Regions from separate parts of the Shewanella sp. M16 genome, predicted to be linked through region 3. Evidence: predicted binding sites of a transcription regulator. Region 3 holds the regulator's gene; each other region holds the start of a gene.

Region 1 (4,249 bases), on a different contig from region 3:
TATTTTGCCGCTGTTAATTTAAACGAGTTCCGAATGTGATAGGTCTTGAAGTATTTCATTAGCATAATGATTTCGTCTGGTGAGGAATATTTTCTTGCTTTACACTGAGCAATAGACAAATATCAGCCCCTTTTTCTGTCGCTGTGCTTTTGGTGCCGCAGAACGGTTTATTCACTCATGCTTAAGTTGGTCACTCAGCAATGAAAATAGGTATTTTATCCCAATTCCCCCAGTTGTATTCAACACAACGCTTAGTCGCGGCTTGCCAAAGTCGTGGACATGAAGCGGTCGTGATCAATACGCTGAATTGCTACATGAATATTAATTCTATTAAACCTAGCATTCATTATGAAGGTACTGAATTAGTTGGGTTTGATGCCATCATTCCGCGTATTCATGCTAGCGTGACTTTTTATGGTTGTGCCGTTGTACGTCAGTTTGAAATGATGGGCGTATATGCCGCGAATGATTCAATCTCCATTGCGCGTTCGCGGGACAAATTGCGGGCACTGCAACTACTTTCCCGCAAAGGGATTGGCATGCCAGTGACGGGTTTTGCCAATAAGCCAAATGATATCCCAGATCTCATCAATATGGTGGGTGGCGCTCCGTTAGTCATTAAATTACTCGAAGGTACTCAAGGGATTGGTGTCGTACTCGCTGAAACTAAAACGGCTGCTGAGAGCGTGATTGAAGCATTCTTGGGGCTCAAAGCGAATATCTTAGTGCAGGAATACATTAAAGAATCCAATGGTAGTGATATTCGTTGTTTTGTTGTCGGTGACAAGGTTGTTGCTTCGATGAAGCGTCAAGGCCCCGAGGGTGATTTCCGCTCAAATCTGCATTTAGGTGGTTGTGGTGAGGTGGTAAAAATCACCTCTGTTGAGCGTAAAATGGCTATTGCCGCAGTGAAGGCGATGGGATTGGTTGTCGCGGGAGTAGATATTTTACGTTCTAACCGTGGCCCACTGATCCTTGAGGTTAATTCGGCGCCTGGCATTGAAGGGATTGAGCAAACAACAGGGATTTCAGTGACTGAGCCCATTGTTGAGTATATCGAGAAAATGGTTGCGGCCCGTAAAACGAACAGGTCAATTATTGCCTAGTAGGTGATGGTGATAAAACGACGCCACTTTTTAAGGTGGCGTTTTGTTATGCTTAGAGCCTATAGATCAAAACTGTAGGAATATCCGAGTACTAGTTTGGCATCATCATCGGTGAGATCGGTATCTGAGACCATAAATGACACTGTGCCTATGCTGGTATCTGCACTGAGAGTCACGTTATAGTCGGCATAATTATCTTCGCCAAACCAAGATTGGACGACATCACCGTTTGAGTAACCATAGTGCACTGATAAACTCAGCTTTTCAGTGAGAGGAACGGATACCGTCGCGGCAAGATAACTGAGATCTTTATTATCTAAAGGATCGGCGGCCAGATCGTCACCGGCATTGATGACTTGGGAGTAAGCAAGTTCGAGCCATTTCCACGTGACAGCAGCATGGAGCTCACCAAAATCAATACTGCCTGGCGCGTCTGGATAGGCGTAGTAGAGATAGCCAAAGTCGTAGCTGATGTCTTCGGTAATACTGCCGCCATAACCCGCATATAGATCAAGCTCGTAGCTAGTATCATCACCAAAATCCACATTCGATGCCCAAGTTCCCGCATAAAATCCAGAATCGTGGCTGTAGTCAAGGCCACCTTGGATTGCGACCGCATCTTTAGTTTGGGTCGCACCGCGCCATAGATAATTAGAGGTACCGCCAATGTTGCCTGATACGGCTGCAAAGGCGTTGCCTGCCAGTAACATTCCCGTCGATAAGGCCAAAACGCTGTACAGTGATTTCTTCATGCTCATCCCCTCGATTGACTTATTTATCGATTCACCATTGGCACACTCAAAGTCAGCTGTGTTCATTAGTGCATCTTGGTTTTTTTCTAAGGAAGGATTTGCTAATCACATGCCACTATTACAATGTCATATAAAACAAGGTATTAGAACTCACAATGTTAATTAAATGTTTTTATTTGCCAGTTTGTGGGGCAGAGGCGCACTTTTGTTGTGCAAAAAATATTCAGTGCTTCACTGGGGTTGGGCAAAAAAAACGCCTCACAATGGAGGCGTTGTATTGAATTTTATAACTTAGTTTACGCTGTCACGTAGGGTTTTACCCGCTTTAAACTTAGGCACTGTCGCTTCAGCAATTTGAATTTCTTTACCCGTTTGTGGGTTACGGCCAGTGCGAGCGGCACGAGTCGCTGTTTCAAAAGAACCGAAACCTACGATGGAGATTTTGTCACCATTTTTCATTGATTCGGTAATAGCTGCTTCAAAAGACTTCAATGCGCGTGCTGCTTCTACTTTCGTTAGATCGGCATTTTCTGCAATTTTGGCGATTAGTTCAGTTTTGTTCATTTTTATTGTCTCTTCTTTCCGTAGATTTATTTGAAATAAGCGTGCCTAACATGCCATAAGGTTTAACACTTGGAAAGCCTTTTGCGTCTAGCGTGCAGCAGGATGTTCAGTAAAGCGCAGAATATTTACTCAGTTCGTGACTTAAGTTTTATTCTGGTTTTATTCTTCTAACAGTTGATAGAGTAATTTTTTAACAAGTTTGGGTTCAAAGGGTTTGTCACATAAGGCATTTACACCCGCTTGGGACACATTGCTGAGGTGGGTATCGTTGGCTTCGGAAGACACCATCAAGATGGGAATGTGCGATTGTTGGCTTTCATTGCGGATAAATTGTGTCAAAGCTAGCCCATCTACACTCGGCATATTGTAATCAGTGATCACTAAGTCGAACATATTGTGTTTCATTAACGCTATGGCTTGCGCGCCATCCTCGGCCTCGGTAATTAGCTTCATCCCTAAGTTACCAATCGTACGTTTAATGACGTTTCTTGCCATACGGCTATCATCGACCACTAATACGCGCACATCTTGTACATCGAAATTACTCAGGTCGAGTTCATCGTGGCTGAGTAAATCAATCGTGGCATTCAATGCTGTACCTAAATGGTCGGCACTGAAGGGTTTAGGTAGAATCGCTACTACACCCGATTGGCGGAATATTTCAAGTTGCTCACGGCGGCACTCACTCGAGACCAGCATAAATTGGATATCTTTGCAGTCAGCGTTGGCCCTTAAGTAGCCCAAGAGATCGATGGCAGTGCCATCATCGAAATGCATGGCGCTCGCAATAAGGTCAGGTTTATGGCGAGCAATAATATCTTTAGCCGCTTCTATGTTTTCTGCGGTTTGAATGCTGAGAATGCCTTCTTGTTGTAAGCGCTGAATAATAATTCGACGCTGTGTCTCTGAAGGTTCTACTAAAAGAATGGAAAGTTCGCTGGGCGATAAATGGCTCATAGTTTACTTCAAGTTAAGAGTCGTAAGTATTTTACTGGGTCGCTAAGCTACGCTATTGATAACAGCTTAGCAACAAAGTCCATTACTGAGTTTGGCGGGTCAAATAGTGTCTCGTGACCTTAGAAAATGCGATCCAATACTGCACGAGTAAAATAACAATAATGCTCACTGTGAGTGGCAACATAGGAATGTTGTGGCCAGAAACAACCACTTTTACATCCTCAGGGGTAATGCGATAGGCAATAATTGCTGTAATCCCCAGAGCCGAGAATCCTAAGGTTTGCATGCCAATATAAATCTTCAACACTAAGCTAGACCACGGCGCGCGTATGAGTATGCCAACGAGCACGGGGAGGACACCTAGGGTGAATACATCAAGGGATTGAGTCATCACAGTACGCCAAAGTGCAGCAATGCTGAAGAGGCAATATAACGTGATCAGTAGTATAAGACGTTTAGGCATAGATTGAAGTGCACACCAGTAGCAAAGAAGATGAGCAAGTGTAGGAAATGCCCTAATCCGAGTCCAGTATAACCGTAATATCGTGTAGAATATGCCTTTTTGCTAGAGGCTCTAATAGGTGACGTTTATGACAGAAGTTGAGTTTTGGGGTTTAGTCACGCGAATGGAAGCGGCGCAATCACAGGAGTCTTTGACTCAAGCACTGAAGCAGAAACTTGCCGAATTGAGTAATGAAGAGTTAAAAGCTTTCGATAAAATCTTTGGTCAGCAGATGCGCCGTAGTTATCTGTGGTCTGTTTGGGGGGCGGCTTACATTATTACGGGTTGTGATTCTGAATATGCTTTTGCCGAGTTTAGGTGTTTTTTGATTTCGCTTGGTAAAGAAATTTTCGAAGGTGTGGTTAATC
Region 2 (4,249 bases), on a different contig from region 3:
TGCGGGTAACCGATAAAAATCGGCTTGCAAGCGTTGAGCGTGAGAAGCATCTTGAGACGTCTGAATACGTTGAGACATAGTAACCTCCTGTCTGTGGCAAGATTGCCGAAATTGACGGCGCTCTTGTTGTCTACATGAAGAATAGTGTCTTAAAGACATTATTGTGTAAAGTTGATTTTTAGACTATTTCAGACGGAGCAACCTGAAATGTTATGCTTAAATGGCATATAGTGTCCTTTAGACACGATTGATAGGCGCGACAACTAAGAAGCCACAACATGGGTATCGAGTAATACAAGAACCGGAGACATTAAGGCAAAATCAGTAATTAAACAGCCTTTACTGATTCAAAGTCACCATGAATAAGGCATAAGCAGTCGCCGTAACTCATATTGAGCAAGGCGAATATCTGGCTTAAATCCACATTCACTGTGATCAACATTCTAAATTTCTTAAGAAGCGATACGATGCGGTATTGGGTTTCAAGCGGTATAAATTAGCAGGACGACCCCGTTCGGTGCGCTTTAATCCGGTATCGATCAATAAATCGGCCTGTTCAACCCGCCGACGAAAAGATTTACCTTGGATAGGCTTGCCCAGTAAAACCTCATGTACATGCTGCAGTTCTGGCAAGGTAAAAGGTTCAGACAGTGCAAATCCTGGCACTAAAGAATATAAGGCTTTTTGTGTTAAGCGTTCCCGCGCTTGCTCAATTAACTGCAGATGATCAAACGCCAAGGGCATCTGCAACACATCTGCTAATGGCCACCACTTAACATCACTCACTGAATCAATCTGAATTTGGCAAGCTTGATAACTCATCAAGGCGGTATAACACACAGTCACAGACCAGCCTCTTACATCGCGACCACGATTACCCACAGTGCATAGCTGCTCAATATAAGGTGGCACTACCGCGGTTTTCTCATGCAGTTTACGTAATACAGTTTGCTCAAGGGATTGATCGCAATTTTCATCGATAAACCCTCCAGGTAATCCCCATAAACCTAAAAATGGATGATTTGAGCGTTGTACTAGGAGTACTTTAAGCTGCTGATCGTGATAGGTAAACAATACAGCATCTACTGTCAGTAGCTGAGCCTTAAAAACCTTAGGATCGTAATTGGCAAGATATTCCGCTTCAGTCATGAGTATTCCCCATCATTCAATGTCATAAGCTTAACTTAGGCATGACACAGCTTCAAACACATTATGTCTTAGCGTCACTAAGTAAATATCTGGCACCGTGGGCATAGCTACTTTGGCCAAATTTACGCTGATAACGCGGCAACATGGTCTCGTTCCCCAATAATCCGCCTTGATGCAAATACATCACATGACCTGGTTCACTACGTTGTAAATAATCTTCAAGCACAATAAAACCTAAGGGATCGTAGAGTAATTCAAACTGCACGCCTGAGGCGCAGACCCGCTGCCACATGGCATAAAATTCCGGATAAAGTTTACCAAAATGATATTTCTTGCCGACATTAACAATCTGTGGATGCTCACTGGTATTGGTATTAAGCAACGAAAATTGCAAGCGCAAATAATCATCGCCACCGACAACGGCACAAGTCACGACGCGAATATCCGTTTGCTGACGGATAAAATACTGATTTAAAAATAACGCTGTCGTTCCCGTCCCCGAAGGTAAAAACACCGTTAAATCAACCAATCCATTCGCCTTCGCAAACTGTACTATCTCTTGCGCCAATCTATTTACCCCGTATTCAGCGTAAGCACAACGACCCCCCTCAGGAATAAAAAGCGCCGTCGGCTCATTCACGAGTACTTGAGCCTCGATATAATCTTGGCAACTCAGTCGCATATCGCCCACTTGCGCTGTAGGGTCAGGCCTAGCATTAAGATTTGACAAAACGTGAGGTTCAGATTGCGACTGAGTGCACGCCTGCTTTTGTGCTATTAACACACTTAAATCGATAATATTAGCGCCATTCGCTAAAGCGGCAGCGTAATTGCCCGTGGGATGTTTAACCACTTGACTGGCAATATGATCTACATAAAAATCACACTGCCAGCCTTTCATCTTTGCTAATTCTGACAATGAATACAGTGAGTTAGCTAATGGCGAGCCGTGACCTATCACCTTGCTGATGCCTGCAAACTCATGATCTAAAAAATAGCCGAATTTGCGAGCTTTATTGCCACTAAACGCCGGATGCAGTAAATCATCACGTTTTAGGAAAATGTCTCTGCCAGCAAAGGCAAATGTATCAACAGGGGAATTTGCAAACATCAAGCTACTCAAACGATTAAATTCTCTGGTTTTTAAACCAGTTAAGGGAAGGCTAGTGTAACTCCGCCCTTCCTGTTACGCCCTTAAGAAATTATCAATTTGGCGAAAAACTAGTGAAAATGACACATGAATCTCGAATACATATAATTAACCCATTGATTATGCATAATTTAAATAGTTGGCATAGTTATCGCTTAGACATTGACATATATTCAATTTATCGAAGCTAACGATAAAGGCTAACAGGGTAAACATAAGGAGCTTTCAATGGCTGTATTACGCTTAATATTCAACATAGCTTGGTTTGTACTCGGCGGATTTGTAATGGGACTCGCTTGGTGGCTCGCAGGTATCCTGTGTTTTATCAGTATCATTGGTATTCCCTTCGGCCGCGCCTGTTTTGTTATCGGCGAAATGACCTTTTGGCCCTTCGGCCAAGAACAAATGAACCGTCGCCACTTAACTGGACGTGAAGACTTGGGCACAGGTGCATTAGGCATGGTAGGAAATATCATTTGGTTCTTACTGTTTGGGATCTGGTTAGCCATAGGGCATTTGGTCCACGCCTTAGCTTGTTTTGTGACGATTATCGGTATTCCCTTTGGGATACAGCATCTTAAGTTAGCTTTACTCAGCCTCACACCGATAGGCCAAACCGTAGTGGCTAAAGCTTAATAAGACAATGTGTTAACTGCGCTATTCACTCTCGATTATTTGGTTTCAAGAGTGGATAGCGCTTTGTCATCCCATACAACAAATATCACTTCGTTTAAGGCTATTTCTTCCTCCAATAAATCGTTGCAATCATATTGAGTATTGGCAGGCTCACTATCCGCAGAAAACTGCACTTGCGGCTTAGTCGCCCCCACAATGTCCAACAGATAATGCGCCAGTTTTGCGGGTGCATCTATAGCAGCATCGTGACCACAATACGCGAGTACAATCAAATCGGTGTCAAAATGCCGTGCTAACGCCTTACTCGATGCCATACTGACCAGCGCATCACGGTCACCGCAGAGCACAGTTATCGGCACTTCCACTGTCAATGGACATTGGTATTGAAAAGCCGCCCAAAGTTGTCGCCATACATTGCGTCGACTTGGTGTGGTATCGCGGCGAAACTCACTCCACTTGACAATTAAATCTCGGTCTCGCCGATGACGAAAACTGGTTAAACGCACTATAGTCGACTCGATTGGATGTAAAGCGTTACCCCGAGCCCGCATGAAAAAAGCCTTCAATGTATTCAGCGGGTTAAATCTTTGATACCAAGACGATAAATTAGCCGCACTGCTGTTTAATACAAAGACATGCCTTATCTGCCAAGGTCGCTGGCATGCCATTTCCAGCGCCAACATACCGCCCATAGACAAGCCGAGGAGATAAATAGTCTCCCCTTCCTGTACCTGCTCATCCAATTGCTGCCACACGGCATGGGCATAATCGGCAATCTTAAGCGGACTTAATTCGTGGGATAGCGTCCCATTGCCCGGAAGATCCAGTGTCAGCACTCGCAATCCCTTTTGTCGCAGACGCTGATCGAAACCATTCCAATGGCGCTGATCACGCATTAATCCCCTTAATAACACCCAAGTGGTCATGACTGAGACTCCCGATACCAATAATGCCGTGCGCACTCTGTCAGCTCAGCCAAACGTTCAGGTGTTAACTGCTCTAACGATTGGGCATAGGCCGCTTCCATCATAAATTGCATGAGTACTGTATGCCTGCGTAAAATCCTGTGGTGACGATGTGTTTTTTGTGGATTAAAAAAGCCAGCAAAATTAAATATTTGTCTAGGATTCTTCTTTATCCATGCCCAAGATCCCATCTCTAATGTCAAAGGTAAAAATGGCACCTGAGCAGAAGGATCAGCCACTTGGTGCTGGCGATAGAGATAATCCCAAATATCACCATGAGTGCGATAAAACTGGCTCTGCGGCGCCAACCGATAATGGCCGTGATGGGGATAACTCTGTTCAAATAATT
Region 3 (4,249 bases):
TCAGCTACGGGTTCATCTAAGCCAGTCAATGGCCGCAGCGCCAGCTCCCAGTGGGGATTGGGCAGAAAGCGCACATCGAACATAAAGTCGGCTTCGGTGGGCATTCCGTGCTTAAAGCCAAAGGACTCGAAGTTGATCACGAGTTCTTTATCGACACTACCAAGGAGAATTTGTCTGACTTGGTCACTTAAATCATAGATATTCAAATTCGACGTATCTATGTAGTGATCGACCAGTTTTGACATAGGCTCGAGCAGTTTTCCCTCCAGCTTTATCGCTTCTTGCAAAGAGACTCGGCTCTTCGACAAAGGATGCAAACGACGGGTTTCGCTGTAACGCTTGAGCAGAATTTTATCGCTGGAGTTAAGGAAGAAGCTCGTTAACTCAGTATCTGGTGGTAGGCTAGCGAGTTGTTTCACTAAGACCTTATCCTGCTCAGGCATGTTACGCACGTCGACACTGATGGCGACGAGATCGTTACTGCCTTTGAGTTGCTCAAGCAAACTGCCAATCAATGGCAAGGGAAGGTTATCGACACAATAATAGCCGAGATCTTCGAGTACCCTAAGGGCGACAGATTTGCCTGAGCCTGAGCGGCCCGACACTATGACCAGTTTCATCCAGTGATTACCTGATAGAGTTCCGTTTCATCATGCGTCTTGCGTAATTGCTTTAATATTTGCTTGTCGCTCAGCTTTTCGGCCATGCAAGACAAGGTACTTAAGTGCTGCTGACATTGGTCTGCAGGCACCAGTAGTGCAAATAAAATATCAACAGGTTGCTTATCGATAGCATCAAATGCTATCGGCTCTTCACACTTAATTAGTATGGCAATGGGCTGATCTATATCGGCTAGTCGACCATGTGGAATGGCGATGCCGTTACCTATACCTGTGCTCCCCATCTTTTCGCGCGCCACTAGGCTTTCGAATATCTCTTGAGATGAGAGGGTCGGGTACTGGGCAGCGACTAAGTCGCTGATGAGTTCCAGTACCTTTTTCTTGCTGCCCGGAGTGGCGCAGGTAGTGCACTCCGGCCGCAGTATGGTACAAAGTTCCATTATTAGTGTTTTGTTAACTTCTCTTTGTGTTTAATAACCTGACGGTCAAGCTTGTCAATCAGGGCGTCTATAGCGGCATACATGTCAGCATGCTCTGAAGTAGCAAAAACTTCACCACCTATGAGGTTTATTCTCGCTTCGGCAATCTGTTGCATTTTCTCAACATTGAGCACAACGTGCACATTATTGATCTGTTCGAAATGGCGTTCAAGTTTTGAAAACTTTTCTTCTACATATGCACGTAACGATTCGGTAATTTCGATATGGTGCCCACTTAGGTTTATTTGCATAGAAACGTCCTCCGATATCCACTGTAGGTTATAAACTTTTACGCTGATTAGAAGGTGGAATAAGCATAGCCTCTCGGTACTTCGCAATGGTTCTGCGGGCTACGTTGATCCCTTGTTCTGCCAGAAGTTGTGCCATCTTACTATCGCTTAATGGTTTTTTCTGGTTTTCCGCTGCCACCAGTTTCTTTATAAAGGCTCTGATTGCTGTGGATGAGCACTCACCACCATCGTCAGTACCGACGTGGCTAGAGAAGAAGTATTTTAGTTCAAAAAGTCCCTTAGGGGTATGCATGTATTTTTGAGTTGTGACCCGTGAGATGGTGGACTCATGCATTTCTACCGCTTCGGCAATATCGTTAAGCACCATAGGCTTCATGGCTTCTTCACCGTACTCAAAGAAACCTTGCTGATATTGCACTATGCAATTAGCAACTTTAAGCAAAGTATCGTTACGGCTTTCTAGGCTCTTAATAAACCATTTAGCCTCTTGCAGATGGCCGCGAATAAATTGGCTATCGGCTTGGTTTTTGGTACTGCGTGCCATAGAAGCATAATGTTGATTTACATTGATTTTGGGCATGCAGTCAGGATTAAGCTCAACAACCCAGCGGCCATTTTTCTTCGACACAGACACATCTGGGATAACGTATTCGTCATTATTGGGCGTGATCAACAAACCTGGGCGAGGATTGAGGGTTTGGATAAGTGCTATACCATCCCTTAATTCATCTTCTTTTAATTTAGTCTTACGCATCAATAACCTAAAGTCTCGGGCGGCGATCAGATCTAAATGATCTTTGATCAGCATACGGGCGTTTTCTAGGTTGGGAGTATCAGCGGCGAAATGCGACAGTTGGATCAGCAGGCATTCACTTAAATCGCGGGCGGCAACGCCTATGGGATCAAAATGCTGAATACGCTTGAGTACGGCTTCGACTTCGTCAAGCTCAACTTCAGGATTGCCCATGGCTTCGAGAATTTCTTCAGTGCTTTGGGTGAGATAGCCCTGATCGTCGATGGCATCAATAATGGCGGTGGCAATGGCTAAATCGGTTTCAGAAAACGGCGTGAGGTTTTTTTGCCATTCTAAGTGTTCGTACAACCCTTCACTGGTCTCGCCTTGGAAGGGCATATCGTCTTCACGACTGCCGCCGGGGCCTGAGTTTGGGGAGGCGGTAAACACTTCATCCCATGTGGTGTCCATGGGGAGCTCATCGGGCATGGATTCTTTGGTTAGCGACTCTGCCGTGTCTATGGTGGAGCTGTCTTTTTCTGGTGGCAGAGTGCTAGATTCACTGAAATCCGTATCGGATAGCGTTTGGTTTACAGGGTTTTTAGTGGCGTCGAATTGATCCTCTTCCAGCTCGAGAAGGGGATTAGAATCTAATGCTTGCTGGATCTCTTGCTGCAGTTCTAATGACGACAGTTGCAACAGACGTATAGCCTGTTGTAGTTGTGGCGTCATGGTTAACTGTTGACCCAGTTTGAGCTGGAGTGACGCTTTCATGTTACCGCTGATCCCTACGTTATTATTGTTGGATGAGGTCGCTTATTATTATCTTGAGTGAAGCCCAATGGCGGTATAAATTGCCTCCATTGGCTTCGCTCGATTAACTATAGCCTGAATTGTTCACCTAAGTACACAGCCCTAACTTGCTGATTGTCTAAGATCTCTGCTGGAGTTCCTTCGGCAATCAGGTTTCCGTGACTCACAATATAAGCATGTTCACATACATCTAATGTCTCGCGGACATTATGGTCTGTGATCAGTACGCCAAGGCCGCGACTTTTGAGTTGTTCGATAATCTTCTTGATGTCGATAACCGAAATAGGATCGACGCCGGCAAACGGTTCATCGAGCAAAATGAACTTAGGATTAGCGGCTAAAGCCCGCGCAATTTCGACGCGACGACGTTCGCCACCCGACAATGACATGCCTTGGCTGTCACGGATGTGGGTGATATGAAACTCTTCGAGCAGATGTTCTAGTTCTTCTTCTCGTTCTTCGTTTTTAAGTTCTTTACGAGTTTGCAGTACGGCCATGATGTTGTCATGAACAGTTAGCTTACGAAAGATACTGGCTTCCTGCGGTAAGTAACCTATGCCTTTGCGGGCACGCAGATGCATAGGATCTGCGGTTAAATCATCATCGTCGATAAAGATATGTCCCTTATCGCTCTTCACTAGCCCGACAACCATGTAAAAGGTCGTGGTTTTACCTGCACCGTTTGGACCGAGTAGGCCAACGACTTGACCGGTTTTTACCGTCAGACTGACGTCTTTAACCACTTGGCGACTCTTGTAACTTTTCGCCAGATTTTGTGCTCTTAAGGTGATTTGGGTCATTTAGAGTCCTGCTTTTTTACAGGTTTATCCGCCGGAGCGTCTGATTTAGCATCATCTTGATAGTTTTCAGGCTGAATAATAGTGATCACGCGATCGTCACCACTGCCAGTACTCTCGGCCATCAATTTCTGTTGAATCATGTTATAGCGGATTAAATTGCCTGTAACTTGGCTACCCGCTTGATCTAATGACGCCATACCTTTCAGCGTTAAGGTGCGGCTTGCCATATCGTAACGAATTTCTTTCGCGCTAGCCGATGCAGGACGGCCATCGTCTAATATCTGGCTATACGTAGCAGGGTTGCCTGTGGCGACCAAAGTTTTGCTATTTTCACCTTCAGCGGAAAATGCACGCAGTTCATTTGCTTGGATTTTTATTGAGCCTTGGGTAACTTCCACCGGACCAAAGAAGATGATCTGGTTGTTTTTGATATCCGCAGTTTGGCTCACAGCTTTAATTTTGACTTCTTGCTTTAAGTCGCCGACTTTCGCGAAAGCACTCATGCTCATAATTAGCATTAGGCTGGCAAGTAATACGTTATTTTGCTTCATAT

The links. Region 3 encodes sigma-54, which starts transcription at its own class of promoters, with help from an activator protein. Its sites were predicted from a motif close to GTTGGCACGNNNNTNGNNT; they were not measured.
Region 1: a site for sigma-54 is predicted at 1,957-1,975, ahead of KFE26_RS02990 (TorF family putative porin). Genes of this name have one in related genera too.
Region 2: a site for sigma-54 is predicted at 2,438-2,456, ahead of KFE26_RS18580 (YccF domain-containing protein). Genes of this name have one in related genera too.

Annotation. Positions count from the first base shown of each region.
Region 1 covers NZ_JAGTUL010000003.1:107,324-111,572, forward strand. Annotated here, with positions in the region: gene KFE26_RS02980 (putative bifunctional diguanylate cyclase/phosphodiesterase) at 1-22, shown strand, start outside; gene rimK (30S ribosomal protein S6--L-glutamate ligase) at 201-1,106, shown strand; gene KFE26_RS02990 (TorF family putative porin) at 1,166-1,858, opposite strand; gene KFE26_RS02995 (HU family DNA-binding protein) at 2,150-2,422, opposite strand; gene KFE26_RS03000 (response regulator) at 2,582-3,379, opposite strand; gene KFE26_RS03005 (hypothetical protein) at 3,462-3,842, opposite strand; gene KFE26_RS03010 (DUF4240 domain-containing protein) at 3,970-4,249, shown strand, end outside.
Region 2 covers NZ_JAGTUL010000034.1:6,905-11,153, reverse strand. Annotated here, with positions in the region: gene prs (ribose-phosphate diphosphokinase) at 1-78, opposite strand, end outside; gene KFE26_RS18590 (NrtR DNA-binding winged helix domain-containing protein) at 436-1,149, opposite strand; gene KFE26_RS18585 (pyridoxal-phosphate dependent enzyme) at 1,211-2,260, opposite strand; gene KFE26_RS18580 (YccF domain-containing protein) at 2,528-2,935, shown strand; gene KFE26_RS18575 (alpha/beta fold hydrolase) at 2,971-3,861, opposite strand; gene KFE26_RS18570 (M14 family metallopeptidase) at 3,858-4,249, opposite strand, start outside.
Region 3 covers NZ_JAGTUL010000009.1:125,875-130,123, forward strand. Annotated here, with positions in the region: gene rapZ (RNase adapter RapZ) at 1-620, opposite strand, end outside; gene ptsN (PTS IIA-like nitrogen regulatory protein PtsN) at 617-1,060, opposite strand; gene hpf (ribosome hibernation promoting factor) at 1,063-1,350, opposite strand; gene KFE26_RS08340 (RNA polymerase factor sigma-54) at 1,379-2,857, opposite strand; gene lptB (LPS export ABC transporter ATP-binding protein) at 2,965-3,696, opposite strand; gene lptA (lipopolysaccharide transport periplasmic protein LptA) at 3,693-4,247, opposite strand; gene lptC (LPS export ABC transporter periplasmic protein LptC) at 4,234-4,249, opposite strand, start outside.